Regions from separate parts of the Aminobacter sp. SR38 genome, predicted to be linked through region 2. Evidence: riboswitches for the same ligand, from Rfam matches in the RefSeq annotation. Region 2 holds a riboswitch; the other holds the start of a gene.
What was found. Region 2 has a riboswitch for cobalamin ahead of IG197_RS09605 ((2Fe-2S) ferredoxin domain-containing protein). Riboswitches for the same ligand answer to the same signal wherever they lie in the genome.
Positions count from the first base shown of each region.

Region 1 (7,739 bases), 450 kb from region 2:
AAGATCACCGCCTACGGCCCCGGCTCGCGCTTCGGCTGGGTGCACAAGACGCTCGACCTGGAGCCGGCTGTCGCCGACGTCGAGGCGGCAACGCATGGCGAGGCGATCTCGTTCGAATTCATCAGCAAGACCAACCCGGACTGGCTGCTGGTGCTCGACCGCGCCGCGGCGATCGGCTCGAACGACCAGGGCGCCAAGGCAACGCTCGACAACGAGCTGGTGGCCCAGACGACCGCATGGAAGAAGGGCCAGGTGATCTTCCTGCCGTCGCCCGACTTCTACATCGCCGCCGGTGGCGTGCAGTCGACGCATCGCGTGCTGTCCACCATCGAGCAAGCCTTCGCCAAGGCCAAGTGATGGTAGCGTTGCCCAACGCCCGGCTGCTCGTCGCCGCCGGGCTCGTCGGGCTTTTTGCCGTCAGCCTGAGCATCGGCGTCGATGATCTGCCGATGGGCAGCGTGTTCAGCGACGCTGGCGCACTGCAGCTTCTTTTGGTCAGCCGCCTTCCGCGAACCGTGGCCGTGGTGCTGACCGGCGCCGGCCTGGCGATTGCGGGGCTGGTGCTGCAGATCCTGGTGCGCAACCGCTTTGTCGAGCCGATCACCACCGGCACCGGCCAGAGCGCCGCGCTCGGCGTGCTTGCCGTGACCTTGCTGTTTCCGACCGCCTCGATCGCGATGAAGACGCTGGGCGCCAGCGTGACCGCACTTGCCGGCACGTCGATCTTCCTTGGCATCGCGCATCGGCTGCCGCCGACGCAGCCCTTTCTCATCCCGCTGTTTGGCCTCGTCTATGGCGGCGTCATCGGGGCTGCGGTGACGTTCATCGCCTGGCAGACCGACCTTTTGCAGTATGTCGACGTCTGGACCAATGGCGAGTTCTCCGGCGTGCTGCGCGGACGCTACGAGCTGCTGTGGATCACGGCTGCCATGGTGGCGCTGGCCTGGTGGGTCGCCGACCGGCTGACCATCGCCGCGATGGGGCGCGAGGTCAGCCTCGGGCTCGGCCTCAACTACCAACGCATCGTCCAGCTCGGCCTGGTCATGGTGGCGGTGATCTCGTCGCTGGCCGTCGTCGTCGTCGGCATGATCCCTTTCGTCGGACTGGTGGTACCCAATCTCGTTTCGCGCCTGATGGGCGACAATCTGAAGAGCGCCCTGCCTTGGGTCGCGGTCACCGGCGCTACACTCCTGCTGGCCTGTGACGTCGTCAGCCGCGTCATCCGCTACCCCTACGAAATTCCTGTCGGTACCGTGCTCGGCGTCGTCGGTTCGGGGCTGTTCCTGTGGATCCTGTTCGGGCGGGCGCAGCGTGCCTGACAAACGTCTCCTGATAATGGCTGTCGCAGCCCTGATCGCGGTGATTGCCTTCATGACCATCGGCCTGCGCGGCAACATCGCCTTCGCGCTCGAACTGCGCGCCGTGCGGCTGGTGACGCTGATTCAGGTCGGCGTCGCAATCGCAATCTCGACGGTGGTGTTCCAGACGGTGACCGCCAACCGGGTGCTGACGCCGCAGATCATGGGGCTCGACGCGCTTTACCTGTTCGGCCAGATGGCGCTGGTGCTGGCGCTCGGCAGCGTCGGTTACGTCGCGCTCGACCCGCGCCTGAAATTCGCCGGCGAGGCCGGCCTGATGATGGTCATGGCGCTGGTACTGTTCCTGCCGATGCTGCGGCGGCGGTTCGACATCGGCCTGCTGCTGCTGACCGGCGTCGTGCTCGGCGTGCTGTTCCGCTGCCTCGCCTCGCTTATCGCGCGGCTGATCGACCCGAACGAATTCGCCGTCGTCCAAGGTTCGAGTTACGCCGACTTCAACACGGTGCGGCCGGACCTGGTCGTCATCGGCCTGGTGGTGACGACGATTGCCGCCATCATCCTCTGGCGCCAGCGCCACCTGCTCGACATCGTCGCCCTGGGCGCCGACAGAGCCACCGGGCTTGGCGTGTCATGGACCAAGGCGCTGACCGGGCTGCTGCTTTTGGTGGCTGCCCTGGTTGCGGTGTCGACGGCGCTGGTCGGGCCGGTAACCTTCTTCGGGCTTCTGGTGGTGGCGCTGGCCGAGCGCATCGTCGATAGCCGCCGCCATCACCTGTTGCTGCCGGCGGCGATGCTGACCGCCGTCATCGTGCTGCTTGGCGGCCAGATGGTGCTGCAGCATCTTCTGGGCGGTGCCGCGACGCTCGGCGTCGTCATCGAATTCGTGGGGGGCCTCGTCTTCCTGGCCATGCTGATCACAACGAGCAAGCGATGATCGAGATCAAGAATGTTTCGTTGCGCCTCGGCGACACGCAAATCCTGGAGGATGTGTCGCTGACCATGCCCAAGGGTGGGGTGACCGCGCTGGTCGGGCCCAACGGCGCCGGCAAGTCGAGCCTGTTGTCGCTGATCGCCCGGCTGCAGCCGCTGCAGAGCGGATCGATCTCGGTCGACGGCCTGCCGGTCGACACGACGCCAAGCCGCCAGCTGGCCAGGACGCTCGCCATATTGCGCCAGGACCCGGCGGTGGCAAGCCGGCTCAAGGTGCGCGAACTCGTCGGCTTCGGCCGCTTTCCGCACCAGCGCGGGCGAATCGACGCAAACGACATGAAGCTGATCGAGGCGGCCTTGCAGCAGTTCGGCCTGATGGATCTCGCCGACCGCTTCCTCGACAATCTGTCGGGCGGCCAGCGCCAGCGCGCCATGGTCGCCATGGCCTTCTGCCAGGGCACCGACTACATGCTGCTGGACGAACCGCTGAACAATCTCGACATGCTGTTTGCCCGCCAGTTGATGCGTGACCTGCGCGCGGCCGCCGACAACGACAAACGCACCGTCATCGTCGTGCTGCACGACATCAATCACGCCGCCGTCTATGCCGACCGGATCGTTGCAATGAAATCGGGGTGCGTCGTCGCCGACGGATCGCCGGCCGAGGTACTTCAGCCCGACATGCTGGCCCGCGTCTTTGGCTACGGCATGGACGTCATCGACGTCGGCGGCGCGCCGCTGGTGCTGCACCACCGCTGACTTTTCCCAACTCCGGACGGAAAACGCTGCACGGTTTTCCTGACTTGCGCTACGCCTCGACCTCGATCGCCGACAGCGGCTTCGAGCAGCAGGCAAGGATGAAGCCATCGTCGATCTCGTGGTCGAGGATGCCGCCATTGTGGCTCATCTCGACCTCGCCGGAGAGCTTCCTGACCTTGCAGGTGCCGCATAGGCCGAACTCGCAGGCCGCCGGAATACGCACGCCCGAAGCACGCGCCGTCTGCAGCACGGTCTGGCCCGAGAGGCAGTCGGCGTCGACATCAGACAACGCGAAACGAACCGGCAGGACGGCATCCGGCACAGTCTCGCTGTCCTCGCCCGGCGTCGAGAACGGCGCGGGGACCTCCTCGACGGCAGGTGCGGCAAAGCTTTCCTGATGGTAGCGGGACATGTCGAAGCCGGAAGACTCGAGCATGCCGCGCACCGCACGCATGAAGGGGTCTGGGCCGCAGCAGAACACCTCACGCTCGCGAAAGTCGGGCGACAGCAACGGCAGTCGCACCGCATCGATGCGGCCCATATGGCCGAACCAGCCTTCGCGGCTCGACCGCTCCTCGATCATGAAACCGAGCGACAGTCCGGGCATGTGTGTGCCCAGCAGTTCGAGCTCCTTCCGGAAGATGATTTCTTCCGGACGGCGCGCGCAGTTGACGAAGGATACGTCCGTCCACGGCGCGCAGTCGTTGAGCCAGCGCAGCATCGACATCATCGGCGTGATGCCGGACCCGGCCGAGACGAACAGATATTTGGCGGCCGGATGCTGGTGCAGCGAGAAGTCGCCTGAAGGGCCATAGGCCTTGATGCGGACGCCCGGCTTCAGATGGTCGAACATCCAGCGTGTGCCGACGCTGCCCGCCTGCGCCTTGACGGTGACGGCGATGGAGAACGGCCGCGACGGGCTGGACGACAGCGTGTAGGTGCGCATGACGGGTGCCGGTTCGGCCGGCAGTTCGAGCGTCACGAACTGGCCCGGCTTGTAGCGGAACCAGGTCTGGTTGTCGGAGCGGAAGGTGAAAGTCCTGACGTCGGGCGCCTCGTCGGTGACGCCGATGACCTCCAGCACCTGGAGCCGGTCGTTCCAGGGCGCCATTTCGTCGAGGTTGCGGTAAAGGCCAAGCTCGGTCATCGCGTTCATGCCCCTCTCCCGGTCAGGCGACGTTGCGCAGGACCGGCTTGCCGCCGTCGGCCAGCCGCGGTTCGATGAAGCCGACGTACCATTCGATGAACTGCATGACGCCGCCCTCGTGTTCCTCCGAATAAGGCCCGGGCTCGTAGGCCGGCGATTTGATGCCGAAGGCATTTTCCTCGACGATGCGGCGGTCCTGGTCGTTGGTCTCGGTCCAGACATGGGTCAGTTCGGCCAGGTCGTAGTCGACGCCTTCGACGGCATCCTTGTGAACCAGCCATTTGGTGGTGACGGCCGTTTCCGTGGCGCTGATCGGCAGCACGCGGAAGGTGACGGCATGGTCGCCGAGCACATGGTTCCAGGTTGTCGGATAGTGATAGAGCAGCAGCGTGCCGATCCTGTCGGCCGAGACGCTGTCGGAGAGGTTTTTCCGCACTGCACGCTTGCCCGACATGGTGTAGCTCACCGCGTCACGCAGCAGTGGCGCGCGTGTCGCCCTGTACTGGCCGCCGGCATCGATGCGGAACTTGCTCGGCAACCCCACCGCCTCGCACTTTGCCCAGTGCGCCAGCATTTCGGGATCGCTTTCGGCGCCATTGACGCCGGTAACGTTCGGCGCCTCGGGAAAGGTCTTGCACAGCTCAGGGTGATTGCCGGCGCAGTGGTAACACTCGCGGTTGTTTTCCCAGACCAGCTTCCAGTTTCCCTTCTCGACGATTGTGCTTTCGAAGGCGACCTTGGCTTCGCGCAGCCGGTGCGGCAGCAGGTACGGCTCGACCATGCCCCGCATCGGCGCGAAGTCGGCGGGCTCGTCGGCGAGGCAGATGAAGATGTAGCCGCCGACGGATTCGCAGGCGACCGGCTTCAGGCCGAACTGGCTCTTGTCGAAACCTTCCGCCATCTGGCGCGCGAACAGCAGGCGGCCGTCGAGTTCGTAGGTCCACTGGTGATAGGGGCAGACGAGCTTGGCCGCCGTACCCTTGTCCGTGGTGCAGACGCGGCTGCCGCGATGCCGGCAGGAATTGTGGAAGGCGCGCAACTCACCCTTCTGGTCGCGGACGAGCACGACGGGATAGTCGCCGACCTGGACGGTGAAGAAGCTGCCCGGCTTGGCCAGTTCGCAGTCATGGCCGACAAACAGCCAGTCGCGGTACCAGATCAGCTCGAGGTCGAGCCGGTAGAAATCCGGGTCGGTGTAAAAGGGCTGTGCCAGGCTGAACCCGTCGCGGCGTCCGCGCAGCAGCTTCAGCATTTCGTTCTTCGCATCCATGTCCTGTCCTCGCACCAAGGACTGAACGGGTGGCTTGATTTGGGAAGAACGCCAGCCGGCGGACGCAGAGGTCCGTGCAGCAACGATCCGCCTCTTGACCGCCCACCGCGATCAGTCGAGTTCTGTCAGGTTCAAGGCTGGTTTCCGGGCTTCGGAGCTGTCCTTTCGGACTGTCTCGACACCTTCCCAGGCCGGCTGGCCCAGTGGTCTCCCGTCGAAACAATAACTCCGCCACCGTTGCGGGGGCAGCGCCGGCTTCTCACCGGCTTCCCAATTCTCCGCTTCGTCTCACACTCGAAGCAGCACCTTGAACATGACCGGATCAGACCACGGATTGGTGGCCGGGCACGAGCATGAAAACGACACGGGCTCAGCGCAAAGGCGACAGAGCCCATGTGATGTCACCGTGTTGCTATTCGGCCGCTTCGGCGAACGATGCCGGCACATAGTTGAGGATCGGCCCGAGCCAGCGCTCGACCTCGGCGATGGTCATGCCCTTGCGCCGCGCATAATCCTCGACCTGGTCGCGCTCGACCTTGGCGACGCCGAAATAATAACTCTCGGGGTGGGCGAGATAGATGCCGGAGACCGACGAGCCCGGCCACATCGCCATGCTTTCGGTGAGGCTGACGCCGGCGGTTTTCTCGGCATCGAGCAGGCGGAACAAGGTCACCTTTTCGGTGTGGTCGGGCTGGGCGGGATAGCCCGGCGCCGGACGGATGCCGCGATAGGGCTCACCGATCAGGTCGTCGGGCGCGAGGTTTTCATCAGGCGCGTAGCCCCAGAACTCCTTGCGCACCTTCTCGTGCATGCGTTCAGCGAAGGCCTCTGCGAAACGGTCGGCCAGCGCCTTGACCATGATCGAGGAGTAGTCGTCATTGGCGCGTTCGAAGCGCTCGGCGATCGCCACTTCCTCGATGCCTGCAGTGACCACGAAGCCGCCGAGATAATCCGGCTTGCCGCTGTCGGCGGGAGCGATGAAGTCGGCCAGTGCGACATTGGCCTTGCCGTCGCGCTTGGTCAGCTGCTGGCGCAGGGTGAAGAAGGTGGCAAGCTCCTCGCTGCGTGCCTCGTCGGTGAACAGCCTGACGTCGTCGCCGACCGAATTGGCCGGCCAGAAGCCGATGACGGCCTTGGGCGCGAACCATGTCTCGTCGATGATCTTGCGGAGCATCGCCTGCGCGTCGTCGAACAGCTGGCGCGCCGCGGCGCCCTGCTTCTCGTCCTCGAGGATCTTGGGGTAACGGCCCTTGAGTTCCCAGGTCTGGAAGAACGGCGTCCAGTCGATGTAGCGGGCCAGTTCGGCCAGGTCCCAGGCTTCGAACACCCTGGTGCCGAGGAAGGTTGGCTTCGGCGGCGCATAAGATGACCAGTCGACCTTGTGCGCATTGGCACGCGCCTTGGCCAACGGCAATCGCTGCTTGTCAGCTTCGGCGCGGTGATGGGCGTCGGCGACCTTCTGGTATTCGGCTTGCACCTGTTCAACGTAGCTGCCCTTGGCCTCAGGGGACAGCAGGTTGGAGACAACGCCAACAGCGCGGCTGGCATCGGTGACGTAGACTGTCTGGCCGGCGCTGTAGCGGGGATGGATCTTCACCGCGGTGTGGACGCGACTCGTGGTGGCGCCGCCGATCAGCAGCGGAATGTCGAACCCCTCGCGCTCCATTTCGGCGGCGACATGCGCCATTTCGTCGAGCGAGGGCGTGATCAGGCCGGACAGGCCAATGATGTCGACCTTCTCGTCCTTGGCAACCTGGAGGATCTTGGTTGCCGGCACCATGACGCCGAGATCGATGATCTCGTAGTTGTTGCAGGCCAGCACGACGCCGACGATGTTCTTGCCGATGTCATGGACGTCGCCCTTCACCGTTGCCATCAAAATCTTGCCGGCAGTCTGGCGTTCGCCATTGTCGATGCCGTTAGCGGCGTTGGCCGCCTTTTCCGCCTCCATATGTGGCAGCAAGCCGGCCACCGCCTGCTTCATGACACGGGCCGACTTGACGACCTGCGGCAGGAACATCTTGCCGGCACCGAACAGATCGCCGACGACATTCATGCCGGCCATCAGTGGGCCTTCGATGACGTGCAGCGGACGCTCGGCCCTCAGCCGCGCCTCGTCGGTATCGGCGTCGATGAACTCGGTGATGCCGTTGACCAGAGCGTGACTGATGCGTTGCTCGACAGGCCAGTCACGCCAGGCAAGGTCGCGCTCCTTGGCTTCCTTGCCGGCCGCGCCCTTGAAGCGCTCGGCAATGTCCAGCAGCCTTTCGGTGGCGGTGCCGCCGGCCTTGGGCAGGCGGTTGAGCACGACGTC
Region 1 covers NZ_CP062112.1:2,417,821-2,425,559, forward strand. Annotated here, with positions in the region: gene IG197_RS11885 (siderophore ABC transporter substrate-binding protein) at 1-357, shown strand, start outside; gene IG197_RS11890 (ABC transporter permease) at 357-1,319, shown strand; gene IG197_RS11895 (iron chelate uptake ABC transporter family permease subunit) at 1,312-2,253, shown strand; gene IG197_RS11900 (ABC transporter ATP-binding protein) at 2,250-3,008, shown strand; gene IG197_RS11905 (hybrid-cluster NAD(P)-dependent oxidoreductase) at 3,058-4,155, opposite strand; gene IG197_RS11910 (aromatic ring-hydroxylating dioxygenase subunit alpha) at 4,178-5,425, opposite strand; cobalamin riboswitch at 5,543-5,750, opposite strand; gene metH (methionine synthase) at 5,838-7,739, opposite strand, start outside.
Region 1: it holds a riboswitch for cobalamin, as region 2 does, so the genes downstream of both, IG197_RS11910 (aromatic ring-hydroxylating dioxygenase subunit alpha) here and IG197_RS09605 ((2Fe-2S) ferredoxin domain-containing protein) in region 2, are expected to answer to the same signal.

Region 2 (7,739 bases):
TTGGGATTGCGGGGGGCAGCCTTGAGGGCCACCCGGACGAAGCTGCAGATGGTGTTCCAGGATCCGCTGGCGGCATTCAACCCGCGCGCCACGGTGGCCCGCCTGATCGACGATCCGCTGCGCATTCACGGCATCGTCGGGCGCGCCGATCGACCCAAGGCAATCGCAGCGCTGCTGGAGCGTGTCGGTCTCGCCGCCGAGCTCGCCAGCCGTCGCGTGCACGAAATATCGGGCGGCCAGCGCCAGCGCGTGGCGATCGCGCGCGCGCTTGCTGCCCGGCCGGCGCTGATCGTGCTCGACGAAGCGTTGTCGGCGCTGGACGTGCTGGTGCGCGGCGACATCCTCAACCTGCTTGCCGAGCTGCAACGGGACGAGGGCGTCGCCTATCTCTTCATCTCCCACGACCTTGGTGCGGTGCGCGCCGTAGCCCACCGCATCGCGATCATGGACAGCGGTCGTATCGTCGAAGAGGGCGACGCCGCCGCCGTGATAGCCGCGCCCGCCTCGGCCACGGGCCGGGCGCTGGTGGCGGCCACGCCGGAACTGCCTGTGTTCCCAAGGTTGCCTGTTTTCAAGGAGACCGTTTCGTGACCGAACATGCCATGCGCGCCGAAAAGCTCGCTGCCGAACTTGACTCCGCCTTTCGCAACCGCGCCGATCTCTACCGGCTGATGCTGGATGAACTTGCCGCCGAGCTTGGCGACGCCAAGGCGGAAGAAGTCCTGGTGAGGGCGATTGAGAAGCGCGGCCGCGAGGTCGCACAGGTGGCGTTCGCCAGCTTCGGGCCGAACGATGCGCGCGCCATCGGCGAGGCCTTCCTGGCCGTCAGTCCGGATGGCGGGCGCATGTACCCCACCGATGTCGAGCGCAGCGACCATCACATCGCCTTCAAGGTCAAGCGCTGTCCGCTCAAGGACGCCTGGGTGGGGGCCGGTGTCGGCGACGACAGGCTGGCGACCTTGTGCCGGATCGCCGGCGCTTTCGACCGCGGCCTGTTCGAGGCGACCGGTGTGCGCTTCGAAAACGTCACCTGGAAGCCGGGCCATGGCTCCGGCTGCTGCCACATCTGCCTGACCGACCGCGATATCTGAGATCGCACTTGGCGCGGCTGACGGGTGCAGCGGCGATGGGCCTTGGCGGTTGTATTGGTGCGTTTGCGTCGCGAAAATCGCTTCGCGCTTTTCCTCGGGTTGCCGTCGTGCGACGATTCGTCAGCGGCGTGAGTCGCGGATCGGCACATACGGGGAAATGCGATGTACAAATTCGAGGTCTACAAGGACAAGGGCGGCGAGTTTCGGTTCCGCTTCAGGGCTTCCAATGGCGAGGTGATGTTCAGCTCGGAAGGCTATTCGGCCAAGGCATCGGCGCTGAAGGCGATCGAGTCGATCAAGAAGAACACGCCCGGCGCCACGGTGGAGGATCAGACCACGGCGGTCGCCTGACGGGCGGCATTTCCACGGCGGGCCGATAGGTCGGCCCGTCTCCAGCCTGTTGTTCCAGCATGATCTCTGGCTGCCTGCTTGTCGATCATGCGCTGGTCGTTGCAACTGCGCATCGTGGCTCGTGACGTGCTCCGGCCGATGCGCCAGAACCTGGAGAGACAAATGGGTATCGAAAGCTTGCTCGTCTTCCTGATCGTCGGCGCCGTTGCCGGCTGGCTCGCCGGCCAGTTGGTCAAGGGCTACGGCTTCGGCCTGATCGGCAACATCGTGGTCGGTATCGTCGGCGCGCTGATCGCCGGCTGGCTGCTTCCGACGATCGGCATCAGCCTGGGCTCGGGCATCATAGCTGCCATCATCCATGCCACCATCGGCGCGGTGATCCTGCTCGTACTGCTCAGACTGGTGAAACAAGCCTAGCGAAACCACCCGAGACGTAGTTGCGATCGCCGGCAAGCACAGCTTCGCCGGCGATCTTTTTTGTCCCCTCTTGAAAAGGTCTGGCGGCGCTAGTCGGCGCGCTTCCGCGGCTCTGCGATCTTGCTCGCCAGTCCGAGCACGCCGAGCAACCTGATGGTCAGGTAGGTGACGTCGAATTCCCACCAGTGGTGGCCGTGGCGGGCCGAGCGCGGGTCGGCGTGGTGGTTGTTGTGCCAGCCCTCGCCATTGCTGAGCAGGCCGACGATGACGTTGTTGGTGCTGTCGTCTGTCGTGTCGTAGTTGCGGTAGCCCCAGACATGGGTGACCGAATTGACCGACCAGGTGATGTGCCAGGTAATCACGGTGCGCGCGAACACGCCCCAGACGAGCAGGCTGAGGCCGAGCTGGATCGCCTCGTCAGTCGTGCCGCCGGTGATCAGGCTCGCGGCGACGCCGCCGCCGAAGAAAGCTGCCCAGGACGCGATGATGATGCCGAGATAGACATGCGGCTTGTCGAGCTTGCGGTAGAACGGGTCGCGAACGATGTCTTTGGCGTAGCGGCCGTAGATCTGCATGCGCTCCATGTCGGGCGACTTGACCAGCAGCCAGCCGATATGGGCCCAGAGGAAGGTGACGATCGGGCTGTGCGGATCCGGCTCCTCGTCGGCGTGCTCATGGTGGCGGCGGTGCACCGCAACCCAGCGCGCCGGCGTGTCCTGGAAGGCGCAGACGGCGATGATCGCAAGCCCGTGCTCGAGCCATTTCGGGCAGGTGAAGCCGCGATGGGTGAGAAGCCTGTGGTAGCAGAGGTTGATGCCGAGCGTGCCGAAGACATAGATGCCGGCGATGCAGAGGATGACGCCGGTCCAGCTGAAGAACCAGGGCAGCAAGGCGTAGAGCGCGACGACATGATAGAAGGCGAGGCCGCTCAAATTGAGCCAGTCGATGCGGGCCAGAAGCGGTCGGCGCGCAATTGCGGGCGTGGCGGACGACGCCGCGATCTGGTCGGACATAGATGCTCCCATTTGCGGCCCGGATCGCTTCCCCACGATCGAGCCGCCTCCTCCGTTTCGGGCGAGGTTGCGCAGTTTCTAATTCAGGGTCAAGGTACGTTTGGAATTACCCCGAAATATGAATGTGGACGGTGGGCCGTGGCGGCGACCTACTGCTTTTGCGGATGCGGGGTTGGCCGGATCATCGGGGAAGGTAGATCGCCCAAGAATGTGCCTGGGACGCCGCGGACACGGAAGTTCCACAGCCGTCGATCCAGGCGCTGGAACTCCCGCAAAGGGAGCTGCGCTGGCTGGACAATCAGTCGTGATGCAGGCAGTCGTCGCAGAGGCCGAACTTCCAGGCGGCAGCGGTGACGCCGATGAAGCGATTATGACAATGGACGCATTCCATGTTGCCATATCCCCGCGGCGAAGGCGGTGACAGAGATCTTTGCGCCGCGATGTAAGTCTCGCGCCGACGCACCAACTCTTCGCGGACATCACGCCGCGAATAGGATACTTGAATTGCCATGACTGCCACCGCCCACTGAACTGATCTAGCCCTGCGCAATAGTCGCTGATGTTTCCCTTGGGTCAATTAGATCGATGGATTGACGTGGATCGCAACAGGCTGTGTCATCCCATCGGACCTGTGCCCGACGACCCCAGGCGCCGCTGCCGCTGCTGAGCGTTTCAGCCTTGGCTTCCAGCCAGTGGCGGATATCGGCGGGAACATCCGTCGATCCGTTGAGCAGCGGATTGCGCGCCGTGCCTGGTAAAGACGTCGTGATAGTGGACGATCGACAACGGCAAGCGTTGCTGTTCGGCCGGAATCGGGTCGAACAGGTGGTGCGGAAAGTTGTGCGGTGCCGACAAGGTGCGCATCGTCAGGCCGCTGCCCGGCATGGCCAGCGACAGGCAGGCCTGCGAACTGTCCCACAGCTCGCTTCCCCGGGCGGAAACGACCCCGTGGCCCGCCTCGACACGATGGCTGACATTGGGCGCGAGCTTTGCTGCCACCGAACGCTCGAAACAGCCGAGTAGCCGAGGATACGGTCTTCTCGCCGAACCACGACGAGGCCGCCATATTAGCTCGCTTTGACCCCAGCCTTGTCGACGGTGGTCTCGATCATCGGCACCAGGTCGTAGTCGACGCCCAAAGTCCGGGACGGCGCCTGCCAATAACCGTCCCGAGGATCGGTCGTCGCGGCCATATGTGCACATGCCCTTGACGTCGACGGAGCCGAAGGGCGGCCGCAGCAACTTCCAGTGCCAGATCAGGTTCACGGCAGAACAGCATGTCGCTGTCCAGGCCGACAAAAGGCAGGGGCGAAAAGCAGATGGTGGCGGAACGACACGATCCCCCTTGTTTTCAATGGGCCTTCACCGCAGCACCTGCTTGCGGCCGGTGGGGTGGTAGGCAAAGTCGTCGACCACCGCGCCGCCGAGCAGATGTTCGGTGACTATGCGGTCGACGGCGGCCTCGGTGACCCCGCCGTAATAGGTGCCTTCGGGAAAGACCTGCAGCACCGGTGCCAGGTTACAGGGGCCAAGGCAGGTCGATTTGGCGCTCATCGTGCCGTCGCCGGTCACGCGCAGCTTCTGGCGGTCCTGCTGGTTGCGCAGGTGGCCCCAGATCAGGTCCGCGCCGGCGGCATTGCACGGGCCGCCCTGGCAGACCAGCACGCGGCGTTTCTGCGCCGGCACGAGCGAGCCCTCCGGCGCCAGCCTGTCGAGCGGCGGGATGGGCGGCGTCGCGTCGGCGCCGGTGACGAGGTCGGCCATCATTGCAGCCAGCAGCGGGCTTTCGGCGAGGCCCCGCGCGATGCGCACCGTCGGCCAAGGTGCCGCGTCCTCGGCCTGCCACCGGCGCAGCGACTTGGTGAGCCAGGCATTGAAGCTGGGCTCGATCGGCAGCATCAGCGGCAGGATGAGGATATCGGAGAAATCCTGCTGGCGAAGTGCCGCAAGCGCCTCGCGCAGCGACGGCGTGCCTTGTTCGGTGAAGCCGAAGCTGGTGTGATCGACGCCGGGCAACGCCGCGGCGAGATCACAGAGCTGCTGCATCTGCCTGTAGGGCGCGGCAGCAAAGGCCGACCTGGCGACGAGCACGATGGCACGTCTGGCCTGGGACTGCGCGGTCTCAACTTCGGTATTGTGCAAACGATCGATCCCTGGCCTGACTGCGGTCGGGATTGTCGCAACGCATGTTGGTGAAAGGCGATGGCCGATAGCGCCGCCTGCACGAACCTGCGCTCCGGTGGTACACCCCGCCCACGAAACATCACTCGGTCAGGCAGGTCTCCTGGCTCGCGGGTCTCGGCTCATTGCCTGCCTTCCCGGCCGTCGGCCAGTGACACAATCGGCAATGCGGCTCACCGCTTACAGTTGCGGGGCAGCTTCGGTTTCGCACCGAATTCCCTCTTAGCTTCCGCCCGAAAGCAGAAGAACCATAACCGCGCGGCAAGCTATATGCGGGCAGACGCAAGTCAAGGGTTGTCGATGGACAAGTACCTAGGCCAGCAATGCGCTGCCTTGCGATCGCTTGGTGTTGCTGCACATGGTCCGGCGATGGACGACGATTGCCAAGCAGCCCTTCCGATCATGACCGTGCGCCATCGGGGCGCACCGGTAGAGACCGGAGATGGACATGCACCACAAGCGGAATAAGCCCAGGAATGCCAGGGCCGGCTGCCTTCTGTGCAAACCGCACAAGGCGAACGGCGCCTGCCCGAGGCATATCGACATGAAAATCGGCAACCGGCGTCGATATGAAGCGGGAAGCTCGCAGCTGCGATGTGAAGGCGTCCGCGGCTGATAAGCTTGTCTGCGCGACATCGGATGTGCGAGGGGACGCGCCCGCCCATTGATTGGGGGGGCAGGGCGGGCGCTAAGCTCGGGTGGTCCAAGGTGGGGTAAGGACGAGGTGAGCCTGTAGGTCGTTTAGAGGTTCCTAACGTAAGGTCAACCAACGCCAGCGAGCGGACGGCGCGGTCGTTCAACTTCTCGTGTAGAGCGGCTGGATCGCAAGCGGCGTCGAGCCCGTTCAGGGCAATCTGAGCGGCCGTCCACCGGTGCGTTGCCAGGACACCGGCGAGTGTCGTGAGTTACCGCCAACGTGAGACGCTGGAAACGGCCACCAGGCGGGTCGCCAGAATGATTGCAGAGCAGCTTTGGCCTGTTTTCGTGGGCACCCCACCAATGTGGCCCGGCATGCAATCGCGACAGCCACAGGTGAGGATCGGAGGTGTCGATGATGTGCGCGGCGGCGGCTCACCGCGTGGGCGAACGCTTCGCCGGAGGCATTGGAGCAGGCGCGCGACGAGCTTGCCGCACATGCGCGCCGTTGGCAGTGAGGACTGAAGTTACCGCTTCGCGGTGTCCGCGCTGCTCGCCAGGCTGGCCGGAAGGGGCTTGCTCGAGCATTTCAGATGCATGTTCCGGGCGAATTGCTTGCGCATCTTGGCGCGATGTTCCTTACCGGCCATGGCGATGCCGAGCCCGTATGGGCCAAGCAGCAGCCCTGCCGATACGCTCAGCGTTTCTTTCTCTTGCGCTGCGTAGTTCGCCGCCTCAACTCGAGCTTTCGTGCAGTCCGCTGACCGCCATTTGGGATCCTTGGCGGAGAGTGTGGTGGCATAGTCGGCAGGCTGGGATGCACAGCCGGCAACTGCGAGCATCGTCACCGCAGCGAGCAGTTTGGCCTTCATCTATGAGTCCTTGCTAAACATCCGTCCATCAACACCGACAGGGCTGATTCCGCAAGGGGCGGTGGCAGAACACCAACCTAGGAATACGCCTCTTTATCATAAGGAAACAAAGTTGCCTGAATTGAGGGCGTCGGCTATGCAGGGGTGTCTTAAGGGAGGAGAATACCATGGCGAACAAAACAATCCTCAAATTTGGCCAGCCGGAAGGTGCCGATTCCAACGACCTACCGGGATGGGTGGTGGTCGACGGAAAGCCGACGATGAAGACGGCCGTCCAGCATACGACCGGGGATGGCAAGGTGCTGTCGGGAACGTGGCAGGCCACGCCAGGCACCTACCACGCCAGCTACACCGACTACGAGTTCGTCCACATGATCTCGGGTCGCATCATCATCACGCCGGATGGCGGCACGCCCGTCGAGGTTGGGCCGGGCGACGCGTTCGTCGTGGAAGCGGATTTCAGGGGCACCTGGAAGATCATCGAGCCGGTGACGAAGCACTTCGTCGTTACGCTGGGATCGTAGGAAACACCGCGCAACCGGCGGGGATATCTCCATCGGCTGTCGAAGAAGGCTGCCGGCCGGCTCGTGCACGCGGGCGAACGCCTGATTGATTCGACCTGGTTCCGACAGTGAGCGGAACCAGGCGCACCGGTGATGCCTTGCTGGCTTAATTTCCTTGGGAAAAGGCTGGTGCAGCTTTGAATGATCAAACAACGCGAGATGCATCGCGCATGTTGCGTTCCCCGGCCGAGAATGAGCACCTTTCCAGGCTTTGCGGCCAGGACTGATCGCTCGCTGCGCGACCACCACAACATCACCGTCGACCTTGTCCGCAGCTACTGCGAGCCACCACCTGTGCTTGCAGAAGGTTGACCTTTGCCCGAGCTGGTTTATTTAGGCCCCGGGCAGGTATGGGGTGGTAATTCATGTTGGCAGTGGTGAATTCGCTGTGGATCGGCAACAGATTGGGGCCGGTCCACGCGGGGTGTCTGAGGTCGTTTCTTCGAAATGGGCATCGTGTCGTTCTGCATGTGTTTGACCGGCCGGAGGACGTGCCTGAAGGCGTCGAACTTTTCGACGCCCAACGGTTGATGGCTCGATCGGAAATCGTTGCGCATGAGACGACCGGTAGCCTGGCTTTGGCGTCGGATATCTATCGGTACCGCATCCTGCGGG
Region 2 covers NZ_CP062112.1:1,969,781-1,977,519, reverse strand. Annotated here, with positions in the region: gene IG197_RS09640 (dipeptide/oligopeptide/nickel ABC transporter ATP-binding protein) at 1-591, shown strand, start outside; gene IG197_RS09635 (L-2-amino-thiazoline-4-carboxylic acid hydrolase) at 588-1,091, shown strand; gene IG197_RS09630 (YegP family protein) at 1,254-1,442, shown strand; gene IG197_RS09625 (GlsB/YeaQ/YmgE family stress response membrane protein) at 1,605-1,859, shown strand; gene IG197_RS09620 (fatty acid desaturase) at 1,949-2,872, opposite strand; gene IG197_RS09615 (hypothetical protein) at 3,171-3,383, opposite strand; gene IG197_RS09610 (hypothetical protein) at 3,545-3,871, opposite strand; gene IG197_RS36645 (hypothetical protein) at 3,940-4,065, opposite strand; gene IG197_RS09605 ((2Fe-2S) ferredoxin domain-containing protein) at 4,235-5,014, opposite strand; cobalamin riboswitch at 5,129-5,321, opposite strand; gene IG197_RS09600 (hypothetical protein) at 6,217-6,561, opposite strand; gene IG197_RS09595 (cupin domain-containing protein) at 6,729-7,085, shown strand; gene IG197_RS09590 (glycosyltransferase) at 7,490-7,739, shown strand, end outside.